Regions from separate parts of the Shewanella donghaensis genome, predicted to be linked through region 2. Evidence: predicted binding sites of a transcription regulator. Region 2 holds the regulator's gene; the other holds the start of a gene.
The links. Region 2 encodes MetJ, which represses methionine synthesis genes. Its sites were predicted from a motif close to TAGACGTCTAGACGTCTA; they were not measured.
Positions count from the first base shown of each region.

Region 1: FPK91_RS17780 (methylenetetrahydrofolate reductase) is a predicted target of MetJ. The motif match lies at 5,129-5,146, and genes of this name have one in related genera.

Region 1 is NZ_CP041783.1:4,165,672-4,181,038, forward strand. Features, by position in the region: gene FPK91_RS17740 (monovalent cation/H+ antiporter subunit D family protein) at 1-584, opposite strand, end outside; gene FPK91_RS17745 (cation:proton antiporter subunit C) at 584-946, opposite strand; gene FPK91_RS17750 (Na(+)/H(+) antiporter subunit B) at 927-1,922, opposite strand; gene mnhG (monovalent cation/H(+) antiporter subunit G) at 1,949-2,290, opposite strand; gene FPK91_RS17760 (monovalent cation/H+ antiporter complex subunit F) at 2,287-2,583, opposite strand; gene FPK91_RS17765 (Na+/H+ antiporter subunit E) at 2,583-3,083, opposite strand; gene FPK91_RS17770 (hypothetical protein) at 3,166-3,618, opposite strand; gene FPK91_RS17775 (YrhK family protein) at 4,057-4,773, opposite strand; gene FPK91_RS17780 (methylenetetrahydrofolate reductase) at 5,150-6,124, shown strand; gene FPK91_RS17785 (DUF3360 family protein) at 6,307-7,830, opposite strand; gene FPK91_RS17790 (CBS domain-containing protein) at 8,308-8,739, shown strand; gene FPK91_RS17795 (GGDEF domain-containing protein) at 8,870-9,985, opposite strand; gene FPK91_RS17800 (DUF2798 domain-containing protein) at 10,555-11,130, shown strand; gene FPK91_RS17805 (DUF3861 domain-containing protein) at 11,188-11,502, shown strand; gene FPK91_RS17810 (methyl-accepting chemotaxis protein) at 11,754-13,664, opposite strand; gene FPK91_RS17815 (OprD family outer membrane porin) at 13,986-15,239, opposite strand; gene FPK91_RS17820 (cytochrome c3 family protein) at 15,303-15,367, opposite strand, start outside.
Region 2 is NZ_CP041783.1:3,931,372-3,946,738, forward strand. Features, by position in the region: gene FPK91_RS16810 (ABC transporter transmembrane domain-containing protein) at 1-724, opposite strand, end outside; gene FPK91_RS16815 (SDR family oxidoreductase) at 1,070-1,789, opposite strand; gene FPK91_RS16820 (LysR substrate-binding domain-containing protein) at 1,926-2,831, shown strand; gene traF (conjugal transfer protein TraF) at 2,967-4,157, shown strand; gene FPK91_RS16830 (sulfite exporter TauE/SafE family protein) at 4,222-4,962, opposite strand; gene metJ (met regulon transcriptional regulator MetJ) at 5,091-5,405, opposite strand; gene metB (cystathionine gamma-synthase) at 5,612-6,772, shown strand; gene FPK91_RS16845 (bifunctional aspartate kinase/homoserine dehydrogenase II) at 6,832-9,225, shown strand; gene FPK91_RS16850 (c-type cytochrome) at 9,475-10,128, shown strand; gene FPK91_RS16855 (c-type cytochrome) at 10,138-11,181, shown strand; gene FPK91_RS16860 (cysteine-rich CWC family protein) at 11,299-11,613, shown strand; gene FPK91_RS16865 (SRPBCC family protein) at 11,792-12,325, shown strand; gene FPK91_RS16870 (alanine/glycine:cation symporter family protein) at 12,586-13,953, shown strand; gene FPK91_RS16875 (hypothetical protein) at 14,037-14,423, shown strand; gene FPK91_RS20975 (PA3496 family putative envelope integrity protein) at 14,543-14,719, opposite strand; gene FPK91_RS16880 (TorF family putative porin) at 15,016-15,367, opposite strand, start outside.

The DNA of each region.
Region 1 (15,367 bases), 230 kb from region 2:
AGATCGCTCATGTTTAGCGTGCCCGTCATTTGATAGAGCATGCCGATACCAATCAAAATAAAGGTGGCACCAATGGTTCCCATAATCAGGTATTGGAAAGCGGCCCAAAGTGCACGTCTGTCATTACCTAAGGCGATTAAGGCATAGGCAGACAAGGATGAAATCTCTAAAAATACAAACACATTAAATGCATCGCCAGTCGCCACGATGCCGTACATGCCTGTTAAAGATAGCAGGTAGAGGCTATAAAATAGGGTGTGGCGGTCTTCACTCAATTCTTTTTGAATGCTGGTGTTTGCGGCAAACATCACCACTGTAGCAATGCTCGAGATAATCAGCAGTAAAAAGGCATTGAGTTTATCTATGCGGAATTCAATCCCCCAAGGTGCTTCCCAGCCCCCAAGTTCGTAGATAATGGTCCCAGATTTCATGACTTCTATCAGCAATAGTATGCTGTTGACACAAGTCGCAGCACAGACCAATAGGGAAAATATCCACACCAGTTTTGAACGGTTTAAGAACCAGCATAATGGTGCAGCCATTAGCGGCACCACGACTTGTAAAATAGGCAGGTGAGCTAACACTATGATTCTTCCTCGTTTAGCTGATCTAGTTTTTGTATTTCATCTTCTTCGACACAGCCATATGATTCTTTGATTCTGATGACCAGTGCCAGACCCAGCGCGGTAGTAGCAATACCTACCACAATGGCGGTAAGGATTAACACATGGGGCAGAGGATTAGAGTAGTCGCTGATCCCTTCAGCTAAGATGGGGGCGCTGCCACGTTCAACTACGCCTACGCTGATATAAAAGATAAATACCGAGGTTTGAAAAATAGTGAGTCCAACCAGCTTCTTAACCAAGTTGCCATGGGCGATAACGATATAAAAACCAATCATCATCAGCAAAATTGCGATCCAATAGTTATAGAGTCCGAGAAACATCCTGCTCCCCTTTTTGTTTGTTATTGTTTTGAATGGCTTGTCTGCGGGCGTCAAAGTTAAAAAAGATGCTCAGCATGACCGATGCGACCGTGATACCTACCCCTAATTCAATCACCAGTATCCCAATATGTTGACCCGCAATAGGATCATCAGCTAACACATTATAATCTAAGAAGTTTGCTCCATTTATCATAGAAACAACCCCTACAGAGGCGTAGAGCAAAAGTCCCACCGCAGCGAGCAGTTGAATTAGCGATGGATTAAATACCTTTTGTGCAGTATCTAAACCAAATAGCATGGTGTAGAGAATAATTGCAGCTGCGAAGATCACGCCTGCTTGGAAGCCCCCGCCAGGACCAAAGTCACCATGAAATTGAACATATAAAGCAAACAACAAGATGAAAGGGATAAGGGCTTTACTGACGACACGCACAACCATATGGCGCTCATGCATCTGCTCTTCGGTGGCTTCATCTGATGGGCTCTTTTTACGGCGCCTTGGCAGTGATAACAATGAAAGCACACCAATGCCTGCGGTAAAAATAACGGCGACTTCACCTAAGGTATCAAATGCACGGTAGCTGCCTAAAACAGAAGTCACAATATTAGGGACGCCGACTTCCTGCATTGAGTCATTAATATAACGAGGAGCAACATGTTGATGCACAGGGGCATCAGGATCGCCAAAATAAGGCATATCCATGGTGCCGTAAATCAGCATGCTACCAGTGACTAGTACCACAAATAGTGCCAGAAAGGGTTTATGGCGTTTTGGCGCTTCTGTTCGACCTGTGATGGTAATGGCCGCCAACATGAGTAAGCCAGATATTCCCGCGCCCACTGAAGCTTCGGTAAAAGCCACGTCCACAGCGTCAAGTACCACGAAAAAACAGGCTGATAATAAGCCATAAATGCCGCTTAACATGACAACCGCTAATAGATCTCTGGTGCGAACGATTGCGATGGCGATGACCACTAAAAATATTAACAGTATTATATCAACTAAGGCTTCGATGGCGTGTTCCCTCCCTCATCATCAGGCTTAGCCTGAAGCGGTAACAGGCCATTATGCAGTGCTGCTTTTGCTAATGCATGACTGGCAGATGGGTTGATAAATAGCGTACACAGTAAGATCAAAATCAGCTTCATGAGCACTAAGCCATTGGGGCTTTGTAGCATTAAGCCAATCAGCACTAAACTTACACCTAAGGTATCGGTAACGCTTGCAGCATGCATACGGGTGTAAAAGTCAGGAAAACGTATAATCCCTATTCCACCAGAAAAGCACAGGAAGCAGCCAATTAGCAGGCATAAACCACTGCTTATTTCGAGTAATAAGTTCATTTGTTACTCTCCTTGTTTGAATGGGTTTCATAAGGAGTGATTTTGAACTCGGCTGAATCTGAATAACGTAACACACCGATAACACTGATAAAGTTAATTAGGGCATAGACGAGGGCAATGTCGAGAAACTCTGGGCGTCCCATTAAAAAGCCCAAAACTGAAATCAGCAGAATGGCTTTAGTGCCAAAAAAATTGAAGGCTAAAATGCGATCGTACAGGGTAGGGCCGACGATACAGCGAATTATCGCAAGCAACATAACAACAAGAATGGCGATTGTGGCAGCAGCTAACATTAGTCTTCAAGCTCCCTTACCCGGCGATCCATCTCTCCGGTTTTTAGTGTGTCGATATCATCCTTATGTAAAGCATGAACAGTGAGTTGATCCTCAATCAAGTCAATTGCTACGGTTCCTGGGGTGAGGGTTATAGAGTTGGCGTAGATGACTTTATTTATATCTGAACACTGACGAGTGTCTATCGTGGTGAGTGTTGGCTTGATGCTCTTATTACCCATCCAAATATGTTTAACCACACTGATGTTGGATAGAATCACCTGTTTGACTAACCACAGGGTGTACTTTGCCATATTGACGTTGAGACGAATTGGGTGAGTTTCCTGGTCGATAACATCCATTTTTTGGGCGATATAAAGAACCAGCATGATTGAACCCGCACCCAGTGATAATAAAAGGGGGTTACTGTAATTTGAATTAATCCACCAAAAAAGAGCAAGTGTTAATATCAGGCTAAGCCTATGGCTTGGAACAAAACTGCTTTTATTTTTTTTATTCATATTGATTAATACTTTGTGTTAGTTAATTGCTGTTTAAAACATAGCGTGTCTTAAAATTATTACTTTTGGCTGTATTAACCCGTTAGTCATCTTGTTCGCATGACGACTCTTTGACTAATGCTTGATAAATTTGGCTTTGCAACCCTTGCAAAGAGTTAGTCGATGACGACAGTTCGTTAATCGTTCTATCGACTATTCGTTCAAGTAGCTGATCACGAGTTACATTAGCTGGTATGCATAGTTCTGTTGGGGCTTTTTTTGATGTCAGGTTACCGACTCGAGTGCGGTAAGCTCTGTCTGCAAATCCTTCTGAACCTTTTCTAAGCTCAAACTGTTGAGTGTTGTTGAATGAGCCAGCAAGAAATCCCTGAATATAGTAGGCGCAGGGCTTAGTTGAAATGGCTGTAGATTCTTTGTTTAGCGACATGCAGGACGATAGAACTGATTGTTCTTCGTTATTAGCGTTATTTGAGGCGGCAGATTGCGAAAAAGTGAGAGTAAATGTTAATAGCGCTAAGAGTTGGATGATTCGCATATAAACCCCTTTATTTTATAATTCTATTCATTGCAAATTCACCTATTGAACGTATCGGTGCAGTATTCATTAGGTACTTTTTAAGCTTCGTATAGTTAATATAAGTTTGCTGTGAGGTCCCAAAATGCTTGCAGCGTTCAAACTAATAATGCAATCGTCTTGATTAACATAGGCTGCACGACAAGCGGGTTTTCACTTAACATTTTATTAATTTTTATTTAACCTTTATCGTTCTTTTATAACATAAATCGTTTGGATTTAAACACTAAGTAGGTGTAAACAGCGTTTTTTTTTGTTATTTCGAAAATATTCCAAGTTATGTACCCACCTACTAACTGGGTTTATTAACTTGGTTTTTTACATTTTTTTTGGATAGAAAAGAGGTGTTAATGAGCTATGAATTAGGCTCCTGAGCTCGATAACTTGTGAATTCGGTTACTATGACTGCTGAAGTTTTGCTATATGACCTTGTATTAATAAGTACGCCCGCCAATAATTAAACACCCCGCCTAATAAGAATAAAAGGCTGCCAATCATATATTGCCAAGCAAGGAAATTAAGAATTAGTAAATGATCGTTTGGCGATTCAAATGCCCATAAATAAGGTATAGAGGCCATGCCGTAAAGTACTGAACCGACAATAAAACAAATTGAAGTGAGATTCATCAACTGCAGTAATTTTACCGTATCGGCTTTAATAATCAGAAAGACATTAGCCGCTGCCCCAACAACAAATAGCATACTGCCAATGATAAACAGCCAGGTACTTATTAACGGCCAACCGACTTGAGGGAAGCTGGTGAGACGGCCAAACACAAAACATAGGGTACCTAAAAGATAAGATGCCCCTGCAAAATACTCTAATATTTCATCGGGGTTATGTGTGGTATGACTTTTCCAATAACGCCTTATTTCGGCCATATCATGAAGATTCACCACTAAGTAAGTTAGCGATGCAGCTAGAAAAATATAACCACCGATATTTGCATATTCTGCTCGACTTGGAAAAAAGAAGAAACTGCCAATAACAAAAAGGATACCACCGAGTTTATAAGCAATAGCATTGATTGTTTCCCAGCGAAATTGCGCTCTAAGGGCTTTTTTATCGGCGGTGAGATTTAAAATACGTCGTCTATTTGAAAAAACATGTGGCATAAATTGATTGTCTCAGTTGGTTGTTATCGTTTTAATGAACTGCATGCCATATCGGTTGAGTTAGTTCTCGCTATTAACGCTATTTTTACCCATTAACAACCCTTTATACGAATCCCACATGAAGGAGCCCACCCTTCAAAAAATTCAAAATATTTCGGATTAATTAATAGTGTAGCAACAGATCTAGAACTTACTAACGGGATAAATCCCCCAACCAAATTGGAACATGGCATCTATGGCTAACATCAAAAATAACCCTGTTTGATCGTTTTCTAACCTAGTTTGTTTAAGCATTACAAAAAATCATCTTATTCAGCCTTAACAACGGCCACTTTTTAAGACACAATGGATATAACATCCATCTAGACGGCTAAACATGAAGAAGTCATTGAAACAGCGTTCATCCGATCATCACCGTGGGATTTACTTTATTGGTACAACCCCACCAAAAATCGATACAGATTTCGAATCGGTCAGTACTATCGCTGATAAGTTGTTAGCCCGCCTTGATGAGATTAGTTTTGATGGTTTGATCATTTACGATATTCAAGATGAAACCAGCCGCATTGATACCCCAAGGCCTTTTCCGTTTAAAGCTACCCATGATTCTGGCACTTATGCCCAACTGATTAATCAAAAGTCAGGTAAGCCTGTTATTGCCTATAAGAGTGTTGCTGGCCTTGATGAAAAAGGGTTTAGTGAATGGTTATCCCGCGCTTGGTATCAAAATAATGTCAGAGATATAGTGCTGGTGGGCTCGCCATCGACTCAGGTTGCAAGCTCATTACCGTTAAATGACGCTTACCAAGTGTTATCCGAACATTCAAAAGAGTTTTACCTCGGTGGGGTGGCCATTGCTGAGCGCCATTTAAGTAAAAAGAATGAACACATCCGTCTATTAGGTAAGGCGACTAAAGGCTGTGAGTATTATATTACTCAGGCGGTGTATAACGCCGAAGCCACTATTGATATGTTAACGAGCTACGCAGAAGAGTGTGAGCTCAATAATATTAAGCCGAATAGGATAATTCTAACATTCTCACCTTGCGGCAGTGCTAAAACCTTAGAGTTTATTAACTGGTTAGGCGTCTCTGTTCCCGAAGCTACCAGTGAGCGTATTTTGTCGGCAGCGGATCCTCTGTATGAGTCAATTAAGGTTAATCACAGTAATTTGCTGAAAATTTTAGACGCCGTTATTTCTCTTAATATTCCATTAGGATTGAATATTGAAAGCTTAACCAACCGTAAAACTGAAATTGATGCGTCTATTTTGATGTACAAACTACTCAAGGGCACAATGGATCAAGCCTTAGCCCAACATCAAATAGATCAATTTGTGTTAAACAAATAATCTCTCAGCAGTTCAAACTATCCTTATGAGTGTTAACTCATCATAGGGCTAGGTTGGCAAATAGTTATCTTCAAACTCCTGTAAAAATTGTTAATCATCCATTTAAATCAGTGATAGATATTAGCTATTAAAATGGGATCAGCTTCTGACCCCTGATATTTTTTAATGATAATAAATTCGCATCATTTCAAATCTGGAATGATGGCTGGGATCCCCGGTAACAAGCCAACTAATGCCATCACGCCAGTTAATACCACAAACATAATGCTCGGTAGGATCCAGCGATTCATCTTAGTCAATTTTGCGCTACGGTCTTTACAACCAACCAATCCCAGATTATCGAGTAACATGGTCAGAGCCCAGCCAAAAGCGGGGTTTACCAGCACAGATGAGAACACCACTATCGCCGCTGATTGGGTTGTTTTACCTTCTCGGGTCATTTCCATGCCCGCTTCAAGTAACGGTATAAACACCCCCACAACTAATGCCACACACATTACAGGTTCCCATATGGCTAAATCCATTGGGTAACCCCATAACGCGGCGATAATACAAAACAGTGCCGTGACTAACGCGCCTGCAGGAATAGGGCGTTTAGCGATAGCAGCAGGGACGATATAAGTTCCCCAAGATGAGGTGAAGTTAGCGCCCCCAAGCAATGATCCAAAGGTTTGGCGGATTGAAGCACTGGTCATTGTGTCATCAATGTTCATTTGTACTTTTTCAGTGCGCTCAGGATAATTTATTTTTTGAAATACTTGGTGCCCTAAAAAGTCTGGTGACCACATAGCAACGGCTAACACTGCGAAAGGTAACACCACCACAAAGCTTTCTAATGTCGGTAAACCTAACATCCAACCAGTATTGTCACCCCACCAATACATTGGGTTCATGTTCGGTAAACCTGGTGCTGTATGAAACTCAAAAGGTGCGCCCATGGCAAAAGCTATCGTGCCGCCGAGTAAGCAACTTAAGGGTATTGCTAACCAACGTTTACGCCAATGTTCAAGCAATGCATATAAAATGATCGTACAAAAAATGACGACAAAGGCAATGTGCGCCATGCCGATATCGTTGGCCCATTTGAACAACTTATCAACCTGTGACGCGGTGCCGACAAAACCAAGGTACAGCAGTAGTCCGCCGCAAACACCTTTGCTGGTTAGGTTTGCCAGCATGCTACCGCCTTTGCTTATCGCTAAGATAAGCCCTAGCGCACCGATGAGTAGCCCAAAAGCCATTGGGTGACCACCTGCAGCAACCACAATAGGAATAATTGGAATGAGTGGGCCATGGGTGCCCGCTAAGTTCGCTGTAGGTAATAAAAAACCAGAAAAAATAATAATGAAGAATGAAGCAATGATTAATTCATATCTGACATTTTCTAATATAAAGCTCTCATCAAGTCCTAGGGATGTGGCAAAGGTGGTGGCAATTGCGCCGACCATCACCACTTTACCGATTGTGGCAGCCATGGCTGGAATCGAGTCTTCTAGTTCAAAGCGATAATCTTTAAAAGGAAGATTAGGACGCCAGCGTTTGGGGTCCATTATTTGTAATTCGTGTTCTAAATATTCATCGCGGCTATTAAACGCTGAACGGGGTTTATGTTGTTGCTGGTAGTTCAGTGCGTCTTCGTTTGTTTGGGTTTTATTATTTTGAGGTTCACTTTTTTGATCAAGTAAGGATTCAGAATTACTGCTCATATTATTCCTATTACACACTCACTAAAAAGTGCTACTTCGTATAAATTAGAAATACCTTATCTGAACGCGGTAGGCATAGCGATCAATAAACCGCGTTTAAGTCTCAGACATTAGTCGTAGGTAAATAAAAATTTACAGGCATAAAATCAATGATTTGCACATGAGGATTGAATTGTAGTAAATCAATTTTAAGCATTTCAGGGCAGAGCAATTGTTATTCTGACTTTTAAAATAAGAGTTAAAATAAGCGGAGCTGAATAAAGCATATTCGGTAGCTTTGAATGGTGGTTATTTATTCTTGTCCTCGTACAATGTGTTGCCTGTTCTACTCTATTTTATGACGTTTATTATGCTAGGTGGCGTTTTCTAGGTTAGGCCACCCTCTGTATTTATCTTCAAAAGCATGAGTACACATCGCTAGCTATTTAATGAGGTTTTGATTAGTATTTCAGCATTAATCGATAATGGGATAAGCCAATGAAAGTATGCGATATCATGACTCACAAACCTGTTTGCATTAGTGATGAAGCAAGTCTTAAAGATGCTCATCAACTGATGCAAAGTCGTAATGTTCGTCATCTGCCAGTGATTTCAGAAACGAATGGGCAGTTCATTGGAATGTTGACCCACAAAAAGATGATTGCCAGCGTATTAAGTATGCTCAATAAATATGGCAAAGGCGCATTAGATAGAAAAGAGCGTTATACCCCGATTGCTGAAGTTATGGAAACTCAGGAGCAAAAGTTAGGTTTAGATGAGCCGTTAACGATTGTGGTGCAATATTTTATCGATAACAAACTTGGCTGTCTGCCTGTGGTTGATGATCAAAACAAAGTGATTGGTATTGTGACATCATCAGATTTTGTCAAACTGTGTCAACGATTATTACTGACACAAAAATCGCTTTAAACGTTATTTGCCTGACTTTACAGTTTTTACCTCGTTATTAGCATATGAATAAATTATTCTAGCGGCCTCGATATGGGCTTAAAGTTGACAGTTTGATGATTTATATCATCTCCATATAGTTGTCTATTTTTTACTGATAACGGCATGCACAGACTTTATTTTTACCTGTTCTCTTGGCTGTATATAATGCCTCATCGGCCATTTCTAACAGTTTTCTTGGGGCTTCTTTAACTTCAGTCAATGCCGCAGCACCAAGGCTAATAGTGACAAAAAATGAAAATTGATTGGTGTTAAAAGGGGTTGCTGAAATTTCATTGCGAAGGCGCTCCCCAACAATAAGTGCGGTATTGATGTTGGTCTGAGGTAAAAAAACGACAAACTCCTCACCACCAAATCTGCCGAAAATATCAAATTCCCGCAGGACATTTCGGCATCGGCTGGCGATTTCTGATAATACTTGGTCGCCAATAGCATGGCCGTAAGTATCATTAATGCTTTTGAAGTTATCCACATCAACCATAATGACCGAGTATTCATGACCATGATTAATCGCATTGTCGACATCATTATCGCCCAGTTCTAACACCTTTCGACGATTATAGACTTGGGTTAATCCATCAATCTCTGCATTTATTTTAAGCTCTTCAAGTGCGCTGAATTCACGACGGCGAATGGTTGAAAATTGCAAATAAACATAAGCGCCGAAACAATTTACCACCATTAGAAATAATACCGAGGTGTAGATATATTCAACGGATGCATAGCCTAATAAAGCCGTGGTGATGACAAATGCACCAGAACCCGTCAAACATACCGCTAAAATGCTGATAAAGCGTGGTGGAAAACTGAGGTAAAAGAGCAGCACAAGGAGGGAGACACCTGGAATACCGCCATACTCAATTAAATCACCTTTAATTACCAACTCTGCTGATTCACCCAGTAATAATAGCAACAACAAGTTGCATAGAACGAGGTTCAGAATTGGTGTGTATTGCTTTAGTTTTATGCCACAAATACACACGACAAAACTCATTAACAATACTGACAATCTCATCAGCACTATGAGGTGAAACATGGGCGGTGAGGTGATAATCATGTAATCGCCAACGACAGCTAAAAAGTAGATTAAACCGCCTACAAAACTGGTAAATACCATTCTGTTACGGAGCTTATCCCACTCATCTTTTCGAAAAGCAGTTTCTATCACTGGATTGATAAACTCACCAGTTAGGCCAATCTTATTCATTTAACAACACCTATAATAACGGTTCTAACATAAAAGAAGATAAGCAAGACTCTCAAGGCATTGGAATGACGAGATAAAAACAAAGCAAGCAGCAGTCTAAAATAAATAGATTAACGCGATATTTACTTTAGTTGTTATGAACAACTCCAACAATTTCTTAATTTGTGATCTAATCTTAAATTTTATATATATTATTGATTTTTAATGAGTAATATTATTTTGTTTAGATTTGTTTTGTGAAAAATGAAATATAATTATCTTAAGAAAATTATGATAAGACGCTATCATCATGGCTTTTAGACATGCCTTATTTTTAAATTAAACTCTGTCTCGTTTTCCATTTAGTCCTCGATTCTTCTCTCCATTTAGATCTTAATTTAGTTCTCAATTTTTGTTTGACTGGAATATGAATATTCCGTCCTTATGCCTGGTTATAGGGATCAGGTTTTTACATTAGTGAGACGAGGAAGTGGTTATTAATAAATCAAATTAGTTGACATTATCAATTAATTTGGTTTATAGTTGATTTTATCAACTAAATTAATGCATTTAATGTATGGATAATCACTATGAATATACAGGCTGGCATGCCCACTTCTAGCGCTATAAATACAGGCCTAGCCAATGCAAACTCCCAAAAAACACCATCTTCAACTGCCATTTCTGATATTGAACTCACTACAGATTCACTGGTAAAGAAAACACCTGTAATTTACAAAGTTTTGCTAGTGCTGGCGATGATGACATTAATGGGAGGCTCTTTAACGGGGGTAATGACATTCGCTAATGTCGGTTATAGCGACACTTTTTTCTCTGATTGGTTAAGTTCATTTTTAATCGCTGCTGTGACCGTTATGCCTGCTGGTGTCATCGTCATGACATTACTCACTAAGTTGATACAAACACTGTTCCCTAACGTGAGTGACAAAATTGGCAATCTTGTGGTTGGGCTTTCTATGGCTGTGGTGATGGAGTCTGCTATGGCGCTCACAACCACATTGAATAATGTTGGTTTTGATAATGTTTTGATGTTCTTAACCGTATGGTTGGAGAGCTTTTTAACTGCATTGCCGATGGCATTAATCCTGATTGTTATTATTTCTATGACAATAAAACCTAGAATTGAACGCTTCTTAAAAAGTTAATTGAGCGACTTAATTATTCCACTCTAAACATAAATATATACATACAAGGTACTTCCTATGATCCCTAAAATCAGAAAAGACAAAAGCTATCGCATCACGATTGAAGAAGTGAATGTCGATCAAGAAACGGCTAGGACGCTAGAGTTTGATTATCAAGACAGGGAAGATCTATTTGATGTTGTAGAAAAGCTTAAACAAGGTAGTGGTTTGGAAGAATCGATTGCAACCAAAGTCGGGGTAGCACTGCGCTTGTTAGGTCCGGTGATGATGCAAAATCGCAAACATTCTTTATTTGCTGACTTTATGCCACACTTTAAACACTTCATGCAGCATCTTAAAGGTACTGTAAAAAGTACAGTAAAAGTGCAATAACAGTATTGCGATAAGCTTATTCAATTAGCTCAGCCAATTGTCTTAGCAAATTCTATTAGGAAGTAACTTCAAAAGATTTGGACAGGCACGTTTTGAGCCTTCTAATAAACATCGACTGATTAACTCACTCCTTTTAGTTTACTCTTTAACTTAGATCGTCATCTATGTGTCAGGTAATAAAAAGCCAAACTATGGCAGTTTGGCTTATGGCTTTATTGCGATGGATATTGTTAACGCTTATAGCGCTGAAATTATTTAAGCTTAAAACGTCCCACTAAACCATCTAAGTCGTTTGCCATCGATTTGAGCGAATCACTTGAGCTTTCGATACTGGCAGAGGCTTGTGCACTGCTTTCACTGCTGTCTCCAATACTCACCACGTGTTGGTTGATCTCGTTGATCACCGCTGACTGCTCTTCAGTTGCAGTCGCAATCTGGATATTGAGTTCAGAAATATGGTGAACATTTTCAACGATTTCTTCAAGGGCTTGATGAGTTCGTTCAGATGCTACAACGCCTAATTCAGCATGTTCGCGACCTTCTTTAACAGAAGATACCGCATCTTTAGCCCCGTTTTGAAGCTCTGATATCATCGTATGGATGACATCAGTGGATTCATTGGTACGTTGGGCTAGATTACGAACCTCGTCAGCTACTACAGCAAAGCCACGGCCTTGCTCACCCGCTCGCGCGGCTTCAATTGCTGCGTTTAATGCCAATAAGTTGGTTTGCTCTGAGATACCACGGATCACATCTAACACGCTGGATATAGAGTCACTCTTTTCAGCCAATATAACGATGTTAGCTGATACACCTTCCATATTAGAGGCCATTTCTTTAATGGTGGTGTTTGATTCTGCGACCACAATTTGTGCTCGCTGCGCCTTTTGTGTTGCTTCGGTGGTCGCATTCGCAGCAACCGATGCGCTGTTAGCTATCTCTGCAATGGTGCTGCCCATTTCATTGATGGCAACTGACACTTGGTGTGCACCATCACGCTGGGTATCCGCTGAATCTTTAGAATGTTGTGCATCGGTGTAAACTTGCTTTGATGCCGCATTGACATCATTTGAGGTCAATGCGAGCTGCTGCACAACAGAATGTAATTTTCCGATAAAGGCATTAAAACCTTGGGCTAATCGGCGCATTTCTTCGTTGCCATTCTCGCTGATGCGTTGGGTTAAATCACCTTCGCCTTCACCAAGCTCTTTAAAAGTATCAGCCAATTGGTTTATGGGTCTGACTAAACTATTACCTAGGTAAATACTAATCAGTAGAAAGAGTCCAGCGATGACGATAAAGGTCATTAAGATGTTGTTGCGTGAGGTATTTAGACCTGCATATAGCTCTTGCGTTGGTACCTGTGCAATGACATACCAACCCAGACTTGGAATATAACTTGATGCAACGAGTTGCTCATCGACCGTTGTAAATGCATAGTCATTTTTATTTAGCAGTTGTTGGCTATTAATAGAAGGGTATATGTCAGCAAGGTTTTTTTCTTCTTTATAACCTATGCTGTTGTGAACCTTGATAACACCGTTACCATCCACAAGATAAACAAAGCCAGTTTGTTCAATCTGGAAGCTGTTGAGGTAAGCGACCATAGCATCATAAGGTTTCGATACTCCAGCCATTCCCAATCCATTGGTTTGTTTATAATTTATAATAATATCGGTGCCACCAGTACTATCATGATAGATACTAATTGATTGTTTTTCATCGCTGTCTTTAAAGCGAAAGAACCACTTATCGTGACCAGGGTCCATTACCCGTAAAAAACCATTTTGATTCCAATATTTATGGGTGTTTTTATCGGCAAAAGAGACGTTCCTAAAACCATTATCACGCGCAGTTTGCGCTAAATATTGAAGTAAATACTCTTCACCTTCGGCGCTTTCGCCTTGCTCAATCCATAATTCGATCATGCTGTTATTAGCAACAGATTGCGTAATCACTTTCATCTGGTTGATTTCGCCATCAATAGCATTACGGATGCGTTGTACTAGGTTAGGCATATCCGACTGTTCTATGCGTGCTGATAGCAATTGTTTGGCACTCGTTTGCCCTACAAATGCGACAACACCAGACGACACTATAACCGCCAAAAGTATTGCAGTTATTAACTTATTACGAATTGATAAGTTAGACAAAAAATTCATGAATACAGCTCCTACACATCTATTTTCTAGGCTGTGTGTTTGTTGGTTTGGTTGGTTCCAAATCTAAGGCATCAACTATAACGGCTTCTGGACTGTAAACATTAGGCATTTTTATACTAAAGCGTGATATTTATCACCAGGAAGGAATGTGTATCTGTCTGATAGAACAAAAAACAACTCATCGTCGTTAGTTGATTTTGCTCTACACTCGAAGATGGATGCAGATAAAAAAAGACCAGTTGGAAGACCCAACTGGCTTAATCAAAGATAGTAAATTTTAAAGGGTAGTACAGTGATGAAATTGAAACGTAAATTTCGAACTTAGATCTCGAATTTGTAGTAGACGTAAAAACGCGTGTCAGCTAAATCATCACCAGTTGCATAATTAACAATGGCATGACGAGCGCGTACACTTAATCCTTCTACGTATTCAGCAAGGTCATAACGAACTGATATATCGGTTTCGTCAATGTCCTGGCTTGAATCACCATCGATTTCATAGCTTGCGTAGTTTAGGTAAGCACTTACACCATTGAGTGCTGAACTCGGCGCAAAGCGATAAGCGAGTTGTGCACCGTATGCATCTTCATTTGCACGTGATGACTGTACAACTTGTTGAATAATGACTTTCTCATCACCAAATGGCGCGATGATATTACCTTCACCTGTGGTGACATATTTCACTGTGGCATCAAACCCTTGCCATTTCATACCAAGATGGAAACCGGCTTGATAGGTATCAAATTGTGCAGTGCTGCTATCTAGATTACCAATAGAGTCTTGTTTCAAGTAAGACGGCTTAAAGTACCAATTGGCAGCGCCCATATCACCACTAAGATTTAACTTGAAATGAGTCTGATTGTAGACATCTTCCATGGTGTAGTGCCATAGACCTGCTTTTGCTTTTACAGCTTCAAACGGTAAAGTGTAATCAAAACCCAGCGCTAGAATTGGGTTGTCTTCAACGTCAACGATTACACCACTTCGGGCTAATTCACCTTGAATACCATCAGCAACACTGGCGAACGATTCATTTGTCCAACCCATATAATCAGTTATGTACAGGGCTGAAATAGCCAAGTTATCGACAGATTTATTGACTATGCTGGTGCCACGATACGTGAATGGGATCGCACGTAACGGAAACGGATTCATCATAGGAGTGCGTAACTCTTGTGCACCTACGGTAATTTTTGTGTCGTACCAGTTGCCCGTCACAAAATATTCTTGAAGACGGTTAATTGTTTCACGTTCGTTCATCGAACCTGGCGCACCACCGCCGACTAAGCCATATATACCTTCGCTGTTAGCATCCCAAATAGGGTTAGCTGAAGCAAAGGAAGTACCAAAGCTTATGCCGTTAGCTTCACCTGAACGTAAGTAAAACAAACCGCCAAATGAGGTATCGCGTCTATCGGTGGTATCACCATCGAAATCACGTTGGAAATCGAACATTTGAAATTGACCTTTCACGGTCGCATCGTTAAACAAGTTGGCGATAGGGTCTGCTGCAAAGGCTGGGCTAGCAGCTAAACATGCAGCAACTAATGGTAATAATTTTGTATTCATCTTCATTGTTCTCATCCTAGTTATTGTTAACTTTTTGGGTCGAGATATTAAGTTGTTGAAGTGGTTTGCTTAAGGCACGACAAAGTCAAAACGGACGTGACATCCACTACAGTAGTTTTCTGATTTTTGATGTA
Region 2 (15,367 bases):
GGATGACTTCTTGTAACTTAGCCGATAACCAATCGACTTGTTGCTGTTGTGCCAGTCGCTGATGGTTTATTTTATTATAAATACTGGCTAATCGATCTTCTAAAGATAGGGCCTTGGCTGTGGTTAGCCCTGATAACACCAGTATCAACATTCGGGTTCGTTCAGCATCTGAAAGAGCGAGGTTTTCAGTAGCGATAGCGAGTTTCTTGCCAATGGCATAAACCAGAGCGCCAACAACTAGCCAGACAACTATCGGAATGAATACCAGCGGGCCACCAATGTAAGCGACTAAAGCTAAGAAAATTAATACAAATGGAAAATCCATTAGTGCCACAATTGCTTGCCCTGAATAGAGTTCTCGCATACTCGCAATACTGGCTAAACCATTAGTGACTTTACCTGTTCCCATGGCTTCAACATGGTGATAGTCCGCTTGCATAAGCTTGTTAACCACCTTGGTCGTGGTTTCTAATTCAAAATTGGCTGCAGATGCCGCAAGTAACCAACTGCGGCCATATCTGAGTAATAATTCCAGCAATATGGCAATCGCCACACCGGAAACAAGAATAGTGGCAGTACCATAACCTTGATTTGGCAGAATACGATCGTAGATTTGTAGCATGGTGAAGGGCAGCGCAAGCGACAATAAATTGATAAATGTCGATGACAATAATAGTTCGGGAAATGCTTTATTTCTGGAAAATAAACGGAAGTTTTCCTGCATACAAAAAGTGTCCTTTTTATTGCCAATATGTAATTGATAAACAATCAATATATTTCTGCTTTAAGCGTAGCTTGTTTTAGTTAAGTTTCATTACATATGTATAACTTAATTGAAACTTTAAGCAATTAATATAACACCTTGGGATTAATCTAATTTTTTTCAAATATAGCTAGTTTGCTAGTAATGGAGGAATTATTGCGAAACATAAGAGAATGCGTTTATATGAGGTACGCATGAAGTATGCTGAGGGAGGCAGTTTATTAAAATTAATGCGAAGATAATAAAAAACCATGAGTCATCACTCATGGTTTTTGAAATGGGTACTTATCGAGACTCGATGTACTTTTAAGGTTGTTGGCGTGTTGGTGCTAATACAATTTCTCTTACACAAACATTTTGCGGCATTTCAAAGGCAAATACTGCCGCATCAGCAACCGCAGTTGGCTCGATAACGCCGCCCATGAATTCTTTCCAATCTTGATAGCCTGCTTTAATTTCTTCATTAGTTGTGTGGCTAAGCAGTGCTGTTTCAACGGCGCCGGGTGCGATAGTGACCATACGTACATCATCCATAGCGACTTCTTCGCGGATATTTTCAGTTAGCGCATGAACAGCAAACTTACTGGCACAATAAGCTGCGTGGTTAGGGAATGTTTTACGCCCTGCAATAGAGCTTACATTGATGATAGTGCCTGTTTTACGGGCCTTCATATCAGCAAGAACAGCATGAATGCCATTAAGCACGCCCATAACATTGATGTTGAGCATTTGGCTCCATTCTGCAGGATCTTGCACATCAGCTTGTCCAAGTAACATAACACCAGCGTTATTAATCAGGCAGCCAACAGTACCAAACTTTGCTTCAGCAGTCGCAATCGCAGCTTTCATTGCTGCAGCATCAGTAACATCTACACTGATAGATAAACTGTTTGGTAAGTTAAGTGCTTGCATTGGCTCAACGCGACGAGCAAGTAAAAGTAGTGGGTGACCTTTAGCGCTAAATGCGTTCGCCATAGCGGCACCGATACCTGATGATGCGCCAGTAATGACAACAAGTGATTTCATGATTTTTACCTCGTTCGTTAAGTTGTGCCCATTATAGGTATTACTTTATTGTTGATATATAATCCACAAAGAACATCATTGTTTACCTGTGACTCCTAATATCTTTTGATGAAGACACACAAAAATAGAAATTATTATGAACTTAGATATAAATTTGATTGATATCAGAGCCTTTGTGGTGATTGCCGAGCAGGGCAACTTTACCCAAGCGGCGCAAGTATTAGGCTGTTCAAGGTCGCATTTATCAAAGCAGTTACTGAGTTTAGAAAAGTTTCTTGGAGTTAGCCTTATCATTAGGACAACCAGAACTCAGCGTTTAACAGAACAAGGCGAACAGTTACTGACTCAATGTCAGCAAGCGTTGGAACAGATCGATCAAGTGGTCGCAATGGCATTGGATAGCGCCGAAAAACTACAAGGTAATATTCACATTAACTGTGTAGGTGGAGTCATTGGTGAAGATATCCTTGTTCAGTTAGTTAATGACTTTATTAAGCAATATCCAGACATCACCATCGATCTTGATTTTAGTAGCCAACGAGTAGATTTAATTGAAGGGCATTTCGATATTGTATTCAGAATGGGGCAACTCGCTGATTCTAGCTTAGTAGGGCGAAAGCTCATGGATATTGAAAATAGAACTCTAGTATCGCCACACTATTTAGCTAAGCATGGTCAGCCAATACATCCTAGCGAACTAAATCAGCATTCGTGTATCACTGGTTCAATTAACCATTGGCGCTTTAACCATAAGCATGACGATCTGAATGTAGAGGTTGCGATCAAAGGCGGTTTTAAGTGTAAAAATGGCCGAGCAATGAAAGCCAGTGCGTTGGCCGGAAATGGCATAGTACGTTTGCCATATTTATACTGTCCAGATGAAATTAATACCGGTGAACTCGTTGATGTTTTTAGTGATTGGCATATTCCCGATACGCCATTTTATATGCTTTATCACAAAGATAAATTTCAACCGGAAAGACTGAAAAAATTTATCCAATTTACCATGGACAATTTTAAACGCTATCTACCTGATTCATAGCTTATTCACTGAATAAACCACTTGAAATTCAGATTTGTTAGCACTTAGGAAACGCTAAATACTGATGCTATCAAGTCACGTTTTTATTTTTATCGACTATCTTTAATTAGATAACAAAAATGAAAATGGTGAATAATGAGATCAATAGCGCTACTGGTGTTTTCACTGCTGTTTGCGATAAGTTCGCAAGCTAGCCAGCTTTATTTTGAAGCTCGCAGTAATAGCATGGGCGGCACTGGTGTGGCATCTTCAAATCGTGAAGGTGCAAGTTTTATTAATCCTGCTTTACTTGCCATATATGCCCCCAAGACTAATAAATTCTCCCTGCTTTTACCCGTTGTTGGCGTTGAACTTGATGATAGTGATGAGATGGTCGATAAATTTGATTCACTGCAAGACTCATATGATGGATTAGAAAGTGCGATTAACGGCAGCGATACTGATAATATCGAGCGTTATAGAGACGACTTAGTTACTGACTTAACCTCACTCAAAGGCAGTACCGCAAGTTTTTCTGCTGGTGTTGGTGCAGCATTAGTTATTCCCACTCAAACAGTACCAATGGCGATATTTTATAAGAGCTATATCGATGGCGTTGGTGTAGCTGATATTGCTCAGTCAGATATTGATATACTCAGTAGTTTAGACCCTAGTAACCCTCCTACCGATATTGCCGATTTAGATTCTCAAGGTATTGTCTTAGCTGGCGCAGTTACTGATTTTGGTGTCGCATTAAGTTTCCCTCTTTCAATCGTCAACTTGCCAGTAACAATCGGTGTGTCGCCAAAACTTCAGCGTATTGATACCTATCATTATACGGCTAATGCCAATAACTTTGATGCCGATGACTTTGATGATGATCGATATCGAAATGATGAGAGTATGTTTAATCTAGATTTAGGTGTCGCCTGGCAACCCACGGATAGTTTAACGGTCGGTTTATCAGCAAGAAATCTCATCAGTAATACGGTCACCACAGAGGAAGCACAAGGGCGTAAATTTGAATACCGCATAGAACCTCTTGTGACAGCAGGGGTGGCATATGATTGGTCTAGAGCTACTCTTACGGCAGATATTGATCTTGTGGATCAAACTCGCTTCACTGATTTTGATTCCGTTCAATTTTTACGGGTGGGTGGTGAGGTTAAGGCAACCAGCTGGCTATCATTAAGGATGGGCTATCGTCATGACTTAAAAGATAACAGCGTCGATGTATATTCATTCGGTACTGGATTTGCTATTGGGCAAGCGTTTAAGCTCGATATGACTGGTAGTTATGGCGAAGATGCTATAGGGGCTGTGTTACAAACCTCTTATCATTTTTAATGCGTAATGCTAACTTTCTATCTCGTTCTCCCTTTCCCATTCCAAAGATTGCTCATAGCTAATGTTAACCCACAGATAATTCCACTAACGACTTCACTGTAAGAATTAAAGCGCTAAAGCTACAAAGTACCAGTGTGGCGGTACGTGTCTTATTCTTGTCAACTCTATTGGTTAACTTACCAGCGACGATATTACCTAAAATCACAGAAGGTAAAAGCATTAGGGATAACCAGATATGCTTTTGTTCAACTAATCCTGCAATTACCAAGATCACCATCGCAATCATTGAACTAAATACAAAAAATATCGAAAGTGCCGCTCTAAATTGTGGCGCATCTTTGCCAGCTAATAGAATGGCTAATGGTGGTCCACCAATGGCGGCAATATTGCCAAAAATTCCTGACAATACCCCTGCAATAAATAACGTTATGCGGTTAACTGGTGCGGTTATTTTATAAAGGCTGAGAATAACGGCAGTAGCAACAATAAAGGCAATCGCTAAGCCTAGGATGGCTTGCGGAGCAAACAGTAATAATCCAGCACCGAGAAAACCACCGGGTACTCGACCCAGTAACGCATATTGCAGTCCATTGAACTGTAATGCAGTTCGTTCTCTGAGTAAGGTCATTAAGGCTATTGAAAAGCCCATCGCAATAACAGGGACTGGCACTAACTGGGGGTCGATAATATATAAGATTGGGCTGGCAACAACCGCTAACCCAAAACCGATTAAGCCTTGGGTTAATGCGCCTATAAAAATGATAACCGATGCAAGCATCAAGGTTTGCGGATCGATAAATTCCATTGTCGACTCTTTAGGCGCAATACTGCTAACTTTTTATGTTAGCAGTATCAGATTGGCTGTATGAGATTAATCATGGTGCTTGATTAAGTACGCAGACTGATTGGAAGAGTGAACTACCAGACTATGGCTTAATCTAAATCTTCCCACTCAATACCCATGCTATCCATTATGGCTTTTGCTTCTGATGGAATGCTATCAGGGCCTTCTTTAGATAAGTCATCATCATTAGGCAATGGTTGACCTGTGTATGCATGTAGAAATGCTTCACATAAAAGTTCACTATTAGTTGCATGACGCAAGTTATTTACCTGGCGGCGGGTACGTTCATCAGTAAGCACTTTTAATACTTTTAAAGGAATGGATACCGTGATTTTTTTTACTTGTTCATTTTTTTTGCCATGCTCGGCATATGGGCTGATATAGTCGCCATTCCATTCAGTCATTAACTCACCTTTATACGATAGATTCGTGGCAGATTTTAACTGCTAATTAATTACAGTCAAATTATTGCTGCTATTCTATAACGAATACAAATAGATTTCTTTATGTTTAGACGTCTAAACGGCTGATTTGTGTTGACGATGTGACTCAGCTTAGGTACATTTAGCCATCTAGACATCTCTTTGGTGCTATTTTTCAGGAGTTTACAATGAGCAAACATCGCGCAGCGACGCTAGCAGTTCGTCAAGGTATCGAAACTGATACGCAATATGGCGCAGTAGTCCCGCCGATTTACCTATCAACAAATTACTCTTTTGATGGGCATAAGAATCCTAGAGAGTTTGACTATAGTCGCTCAGGAAACCCGACACGATGCGTGTTAGGCGAAGCTATTGCCAAACTTGAAAATGGTGCAACTGGTGTTGTGACATGTACAGGTATGGCTGCTATTACTCTGGTCACTAGTTTGTTAGGTCCTAATGACTTATTGGTTGTACCCCATGATTGTTATGGTGGTAGTTACCGTTTGTTCACAAATCTTGCCAACAAAGGTCAGTTTAAATTATTGGTAGTTGATCAAACTGATGAGCAAGCATTAAGTGAAGCCATCGCACAAAAACCTAAAATGGTGTGGCTAGAAACACCCTCTAATCCATTACTTCGTGTTGTGGATATCAAATCCATCGTTGAACAAAGCCATAACGTCGATGCGTTAGTGGTAGTCGATAACACCTTTTTATCGCCAATTTTACAGCAGCCATTAGAACTTGGCGCTGATATCGTAATGCATTCAACTACCAAATATATTAATGGTCATAGTGATGTTGTTGGCGGCGCTGTGGTAGCAAAAGATCCTGAGTTAGGTGAGTTACTGCATTGGTGGTCAAACACACTTGGGCTAACGGGTTCGGCATTCGACAGTTACCTGACTTTGCGCGGTATTCGTACTTTGGCTGTACGTATTCGAGAGCACCAAATAAATGCACAACGTGTCATTGAAGTGCTTCAGGCCAGTGATGTTGTCGAAAAAGTGTATTATCCGGGATTAAAAGACCACCCAGGTCACGATATTGCCGCTAAGCAACAAAAAGGCTTCGGCGCTATGTTAAGTTTCGAGCTTAAAGGCGGCGAAGACGAAGTGGTAGCATTTTTAAGTGCACTGTCTATTTTCAGTGTGGCTGAAAGCTTGGGCGGAGTGGAAAGCTTAGTTGCCGTACCAGCGACTATGACCCATAGAGCAATGGCGCCTGAAGCGCGTTATGAAGCTGGTATTAAAGATACTTTATTGCGATTATCTGTCGGCATTGAAGATGCTGAAGACTTGGTTGCAGATATTCAAGTTGGTTTAGCTGCAGTCGCTGCACTTTAAGTTAATCTTGCCTGATTGTTTAATCATCAGGCTGGTATAAGTTGTTTAAGGAGTTAGAAATGACCCGCAGTCATTTACATAAATTTGGTGGTTCAAGTCTTGCTGATGCAGATTGCTATCGCCGCGTTGCCCATATTTTACTGACCCATGGCAACAGTGATGATTTAGTCGTGGTGTCAGCTGCGGGAAAAAGCACTAACTTTTTATATAAATTACTCTCATTAAAAGAAAATGGCGACCTGTGGCAAGAAGAGCTACAAGTTCTAGTTAGTTATCAGCAAAACCTCATTGAACAATTGTTATCTAATGAGCAAGCACGTGACTTACGTGAACGCTTATCGACAGATAAGTCACAGCTGATTAGTTTATTGTCGCTAGAGCAAAGAAACAAATTTCAATTAAACCATGTGCTCAGTTTTGGTGAGCGTTGGTCAGCAAGATTAATGGCAGCCTTGTTAAGAGAATCTGGCGTTGCAGCTGCTAACATTGATGCTTGCTCTATTCTCGTTGCAGATGAAGGCCTTGTGCCCAATATTTGCATTGAAGAGTCTCGTCAAAAAGTTCAAAAGCTGCTAGCTGCACATCCTAATGAACGCTTAGTGATTACTGGGTTTATTTGTGCCAATAACGAAGGTGATACCTTGCTACTAGGACGTAATGGTTCTGATTACAGTGCTACGATAATTGCCAGCTTAGCCGATATTGAACGAGTCACTATTTGGACTGATGTTGAAGGTGTGTTTAACGCTGATCCTAATAAAATTAATGATGCAAAATTACTTGAAAGCATGTCATTGGCTGAAGCGGATCGATTAGCAAAACTAGGATCGCCAGTATTGCATAGCCGCACCTTACAGCCGTTATTTGATACCAATGTCAGTCTCGCTGTTCGTTCTAGTTACGCATCTCATACTGATTTTACCCTTATTGCGCCGCAAAGCTCATCGGCAAGTGCTCCAGTGGTCACAAGCTTAAACGAAGTGGCGTTATTTCGCTTAAAGCAACAAGCACCAATTCAAAAAACACTAGAGTTACTAGAACAAGCGGGTATTGCCCCATTAGCTTATTGGACTTCAGCGCATCACAAAGTTGAGCTGGCGTTCACTGCTGAAAACCAACAGCAAGTTGAAGTATTACTTGAACTGCATGCAGAAGCGTTATCCATTAGCGATATACGCTCTAATACCGAATTAGGACTAGTGGCACTCGTGAGTGCTGATGCTGAACATTATCGCCGTAGTTTTGCCCGATTATTAAGTCGTGATGCTAAACCCCTGTATCAAGATGGTTTGAGTTTAGTGACCTTAGTACCTAAATCTCAGGTTAGTTTACTGACCCAAAAAGTACACCGCCGCTGCGCAGGCCCGCGCTTACGTATTGGTGTATTGCTGCTTGGTGTGGGAAATATTGGTGAAGCGTGGATAGATTTGTTCCAGCGTTCATCAGCAACACTTAATCGAGAATTAGAAGCCAATGTCCAGTTAGTTGGTTTAGTCAGCTCAAAAGAAGCGCTGATTTGTCAGCAAGGCATTGATATCAATAACTGGCAACATGATTTTGATACCACAGCTAAATCTTGGGATTACCCCAATTTATTTGAGCAACTTGAGCAACTTGATTGTGATGAGCTTGTCGCACTGGATATCAGCGCGAGTGCCAGCTTAACCTTGCAATACCCAGAGCTATTTGCACGAGGTATTCATGTTGTTAGTGCTAATAAACTAGCGGGTTCTGGTCCATTACCTTTTTATCGAGAGCTTAAGCTTCAGCTGAGTAACCGCCGTTTATTCTGGCGATATAACGCAAGTTGTGGTGCAGGTTTACCAATTCAACATGCGCTAAATGATTTACGTAATAGCGGCGATAGCATCGAAGCCGTTGGGGGTATTTTTTCAGGAACTTTATGTTGGTTGTTTGAACATTACGATGGTCAAAAGCCATTTTCGGAGTTAGTCATTGAAGCTCGCGGTCTAGGGATTACAGAGCCTGATCCTCGAGATGACTTATCTGGTCGAGATATGCAACGTAAGTTACTTATTTTAGCCCGTGAAATTGGTTTTGAAATTGAACTTGATGATATTGAGCTAAATTCATTGGTACCTACTCATTTAGCTGATTTGTCACTGGATGATTTTTTAGTGCGTATCGGCGAGTTAGATGAATTTATGCTGCAACAATTCAATGCGGCCTTAGAGCAAAATAAAGTTTTAAGGTATGTAGCATCGTTAGATAAAGTTGACGGGAAAATGCATGCTGAAGTCGGCATTCAATGGGTCGACTCAAATCACCCCTATGCCAACTTAACCCCAGGGGATAATGTGTTTGTGATTCGCAGCGCTTTCTATCAAGGGAATCCGTTGATTATTCGCGGTCCAGGTGCTGGCCGAGAGGTTACTGCTGCTGCAGTGCAGTCAGATTTAGTGCAAATATGTAAAGATTTACTCCAAGAGTAGCGTTATTTCACTATATTAACTCAAATCTATAAAGGCCTATTCCTAAAGGGAATAGGCCTTTTTTATCTACCGAAAATACCTCATTCTTGATAAGTTCCACCAAGGAATATTGTTGATTATCAAAAGCTATTAGTATTTAACCATTGAATCAATTCAGCTTTAAAATTTAATTTGTAAAGAAAATCCCGTCTTTATAGGTTACATTTAATTCCATAGTTGTTTGAAAATCACCCAAGGAGAGGGCGCTATATGAAATTTCTTGTAAAAGTCGTGACGACAATGACTGTTGTGGTGACAAGTAGTACTGCTTTGGCCAGTATTCCAGCGCAATCCCCTAAAGAGTTATTACAAAGCATACCTGCACAGGCACAAGTATGCGTCAGTTGTCATGGTGTTAATGGAGAAGGTTTAGGTGTTGCGGGGCCTAAATTAGCTGGTTTATCCAGTGAATATATTGCTAACCAGCTAACTCTTTTTCAAATCGGTTCTCGGCAGAACCCGACTATGATGGCGATGGCTGCGACTGTGCAAGGTGATGCAATTAAATTAGTCTCTGATTATTTTGCGGCTAAACCCGTCAAGGAGATAACATTACAATATCGCGGCGATAAAGTTGTGATTACTGATGTGGCTGAAAAGCTCGCTTACCAAGGTGATTGGAGCCGCGATATTCCCGCTTGTACTAGTTGTCATGGACCTTCAGGTATTGGCGCTGAAAATTTCCCTCGACTTGCAGGACAAGAACCCACTTACTTAAAGAATCAATTATTAGCTTGGCAAAATGGCACCCGTAAAGGTGATGTTGATAACATGATGGGAAATATTGCTAATAAACTAACTGCGGAAGAAATAAACGCATTATCTCAATACTTTTCAGCACAAATACCTGTGGTTAAAAAATAAGGACATACTATGAAACTATTTTATTATTTAGCTGCGGGTATGTTCATTAACTCAGTTACCGCTGCCGAACTACCTGATCGACAAGCACAAATTCCTGCAATAGCAAAAGATCCTACCGCTTTATATCTTCAACCTAGCGCTTTATCTACCATTCCAGGTGGCGAGTTTGGTGATAAAGTAAGATTAGGCTATCAGTTATTCGTCAACAGCCAGCAAATGCGTGATCAACAAGTGGGCAATGAGCTCAATTGTGTCAATTGCCATATGAATGCCGGTAATAAAGCCAATGCTTCGCCATTATGGGCGGCCTATATGGCTTACCCAGCCTATAGAAAGAAAAACGATAAAGTGAATAGCTATGAAGAACGTATTCAGGGCTGTTTTACTTATTCAATGAATGGCACCGCCCCTGCATCTGGCAGTAAAGAACTTGTGGCTATCTCAGCTTATTCATATTGGCTAGCCATGAGTGGCTTAATGAATCAATTTGATCTTGATAACAAAGTTCCTGAACTGAGTGATACAGAGCTGGTAAAGGGTGGCAATAGAGAAGACTTTCCACTCCCTGTGGAAGTTAAATCTAAATTAGATCAAAAAGCATTAGCGTCATTAGCGGGTAGAGGCTTCCCTAAACTGGCTAAACCTGAACAGGCATACTCGCTTGAGCGAGGTGAGGTTGTTTACCTGGCCCATTGCCAGACTTGCCATGGCGTTGATGGCCAAGGTATTAAAATGGCTGACGTAAGTGCTTTACCGCCATTATGGGGACCACAAAGTTATAACTGGGGCGCAGGTATGCATCGAGTGAATACCGCGGCTAACTTTATTTATGAAAACATGCCGCTGGGCAAGAGTATCCAATTGTCAGTTCAACAAGCTTGGGATGTGGCTGCATATGTGAATTCACATGAGCGTCCTCAGGATCCTCGCTATAAAGGCAACTTATCAGATACGCAAAAAAGCTATCATCAACACGATGGTTATTATGGTAAAGCCGGTGCGGGTAGCGTATTAGGGTCAAAAGCTTACCCCAATGCGCCAGCATCAAAATAAAGCATCTCATTAGCATGTAAAATGATGGAATAGAGTAGAATCGGTATTTAGAGGTTAAATTCTAAGTACCGATTTTTAATTTATGTCATAAACCTATCGAATGAAGAAGTGAATAAAATGGCTGATGTTGAAATATTCTCACCTGATCAAGTATCTAATAACGAAACAAATAGTAGCCAATCAACTTTTAACAAATTAACAATTGGTGACCCAGCTATTAGGCAATCCACTGCTATTAAACAACCTGATGAACCGTTAATTTGTCCCGTTTGTCAGCAAGCAAATCAATGTGCTGTGAGCGTGGGTAAATCGATCCAAGATTGTTGGTGTTTAGCTCAATCTACCAAAGCGTCGATAATTCCAAGAGTTTTGGATGATTTAAAAGGCCAAGCGTGTGTTTGTCAGAGCTGTTATAAAAAACTGTCAGTCTAATAACTTTTAATCTTCAGCGCTTAAAACCCTTAGTTGTCCCTCTTTATCCCATTCACTTCAGTCTTGTTGTTACTTTGTTAAAATTAATTGTGATGCGCAATGCTGTTGATATACTGAGTACTTATTAGATCCGCGCGTTTTACTTGCTGCATTTTAAATACTCAGTATATGGAAATAAATGATGATAAAAAAAATAGCCATTGTTATCGCAACCCTCATATCGCTTCCTTTCATCGTCGCATTATTTGTCTCTCAAACTTATGATGTTGAGCGCAGTGTAATAATCAATCAGCCGAAACCTTTGGTTTTTGATTATGTTAAGCATCTAAAAAATCAAAATAACTTTAGTAAGTGGGCTCAAATAGATCCCAATATGGAAAAAAGATTTACAGGAACGGATGCTACTGTTGGCTTTATTTCTGCTTGGTCTAGCGAAAACCCTGATGTGGGTGTTGGTGAACAAGAAATTCTTAATATCCTTGAAGGTGAAAGAATCGATTTCGAATTACGTTTTTTGAGCCCTTTTGAAGCAACTGAACCTGCCTACATGACCACTGAAGCCATTTCAGCAGATAAAACCTTGGTGAAATGGGGATTTAGCGGTCACATAGATTACCCAATGAACTTGACGTTTTTGTTTATTGATTTTGAAGCGATGATTGGTAATGACTTGCAACAAGGCTTAGATAATTTAAAAGTGATATTAGATTAATCGCCATAACAGAGCTTTAAGCGCTACTTTAATTATCAATTTTTTATAAATTAAGTTATTTAACCTGATGATTAATAGTTGTTATTACGAAATTTACACTGTTTGAACTACGCTGGTGTTTCCAATTTTGCGCCAATGCAGGTAATCTGAATTCCGCGCTTATCCGTTTTCAATGGATAAGCGCTAAAACTATAAAAAATAACGATTAAAAAGATCGATTAATAATAACTATAAATATTTAACTCATTATGAGGTTTTCAATGGAAGCACTAACTGCAACTCTGGGCTGGATAAACGGCGTCGTATGGGGCGTCCCCATGCTGGTGATGATTTTAGGAGTGGGATTATTTTTGTCTATCGGACTTAAGTTAATGCCAATCCTAAAATTAGGCACGGGCTTCAAACTATTATGGTCAGGCAGAAGCACTGACAGCGATAGTGAAGGCAAAGGTGAAATCAGTCCTTTTAATGCGCTGATGACATCGCTTTCTGCCACGATTGGTACGGGTAATATTGCCGGGGTCGCAACGGCTATCGTTATCGGTGGTCCTGGTGCGTTATTTTGGATGTGGTGTACCGCGTTAGTGGGCATGGCGACTAAGTTTGCCGAAGCGGTTCTGGCGGTTAAGTATCGCGAAAAAGACAGTAATGGTAATCATGTCGGTGGGCCGATGTATTACATTAAGAATGGCTTGGGCAGCAAGTGGGCTTGGTTAGGTACCGCATTTGCTGTTATGGGCTCTATCGCTGGGTTTGGTATTGGTAATACTGTGCAAACAAACTCTGTAGCTGATGCAATGAGTTCTAACTTTGGCGTGCCAAACTGGATTACAGGCCTAGTATTAATGGTGTTAGTGGGTGCAGTACTGATGGGCGGTATTAAACGTATTGCTGATGTTGCTGGTAAATTAGTGCCATTAATGACTTTATTTTATATCACTGCGGGTTTAGCTGTGTTGGTGGTCTATGCTGACCAAATTCCTGCAGCATTTGAATTAATTATTCATAGCGCGTTTAACCCTGTCGCTGCTCAAGGCGGCTTTGCTGGCGCGGCTGTATGGGCCGCTATTCGTTTTGGTGTCGCGCGTGGTGTGTTTTCAAACGAGGCGGGTCTGGGTAGTGCGCCGATTGCACATGCTGCAGCGCAAACAAACGATCCGGTTAAGCAAGGCTTAATTGCTATGTTAGGTACGTTCATTGATACCATAATCGTGTGTTCAATTACGGGGTTAGCTATTATCGTTTCGGGTGCTTGGACATCTGGCGAAAATGGCGCAGCACTGACCTCGTTCGCGTTTTCTCATGCAATACCTATGGGTAATTACATTGTGGCGGTAGCGCTTGCTGTGTTTGCTTTCACGACTATTCTAGGATGGAGTTTTTACAGTGAGAAGTGTGTTCAATACTTATTTGGTGATAAAGCGGTAAAACCATTTCGTTTAATTTGGACGCTCGTGGTGCCAATCGGCGCCGTAAGTTCATTAGAGTTTATTTGGCTATTGGCTGATACGCTCAATGCAATGATGGCCATTCCAAACTTAATTGCCTTGGCACTGCTTAGTCCTGTGGTATTTGGTTTGACTCGCGAGTACTTTGCCAAGCAAAAAGCGCTTAAGGCAAGTGTGTAACATATTTTTAGATGTTTTTATCATTGTTGATATACAAAAGGTATAGCCGTGAAGGTTATACCTTTTTTATAAATAGGCGTTTTATGCAAAGAGTCAATATTTCAAAATCTGCACTGGTTATATTATCTGTCTCAGTGTTGTTCGGCTGCAATAATATGAGCTTTAAAACCAATGTATCTGAAGCTGCTGATTACCGATATAAATCTACCACAGTAGATATTTACGAACCGAGTGAAGTGTATCGTCATGATAACGTCCCTCTAGGAGAGGTGGTTGCAAGTTATTGTCGTGATTCATATAAGCCTGACTTAACAGATAGAGCCAGCTTGTTTGATTTGAAGAAAAATTTAAAAGTTCAGACCGCAGAAATTGGCGGTAATGCACTGGTGATTACACAGTGCGGAGAAGGTAGTTTAATTGGTTGTTCTGTGTATCAAGAATGTAGAGGCTTAGCGTACGAAATAAAATAATAAAAATTAGCTTAACTACAGTTGGTTAAGGCTTAAAAAGCGCTGTTGAAGCAACACATATGATAATTCTCAAATCTTAGTTCTCACATCTTAGTTTTCACATCTTAGTGATAGCACGGCTAAAAAAAGTCATCGTCCCCTATGCTTCTACGTAACTCTGCTTGTTCTAGATATTCATCTAATCGACGTTTTACTTGTCTTTTTCGTTCAATTATCTCTGCAGAACGTCTATTTTTTGGTGACACCATGGCGTCAATTTCAGTGTCATTTGGGATAGTTTCAGTAATATTAGCCATCACTTTATCCTCATCTCTGGTGTTGTTGTAAGCCGCGATAGCTACTCTAATGAACGATAATCCTTCCTTGAACACTTATGGTTATTTACTACAAGAACGTTGAATATGATTAATGCAGCCAGTAAGGCAAAATTTAATTTAATAAAATAACCTGTTAATTTGAATGTAGCAGCAATTAAAAAAAATGCTTAATTCTGTCAGTGGATTTTTATGGATAAATAATAAAAACGCCACCCAAGGGTGACGTTTTTATGAATGACGTTCATGCATTACTGCATGAAAAGTTATATCAGCGCTTATAGACCAAAGCTATATGAATAACCTAAAACGATTTTAGCATCGTCATCGTCTAAATCGGTATCAGAAGCCATGAATGAGATGGTTCCGAAGTCAGTATCTGTGCTCAAAGAGACGTTATATTCTGAGTAGCTATCAGTTCCAAACCAACTAGTGATGATATCGCCATCTGAATAACCATAGTGAATACCAAGTGAAAGCTTTTCGGTTAACGGGAACGTTAAGTTAGCTTGAGCATACATCATGTCTTTTGAATCTAATGTTCCTGAAGCGATATCATCGCCTCCATTAACTGTGTGCGAGTAGGAAACGTCTAACCATTTCCATGCTAATCCCACAGACACTTCACCA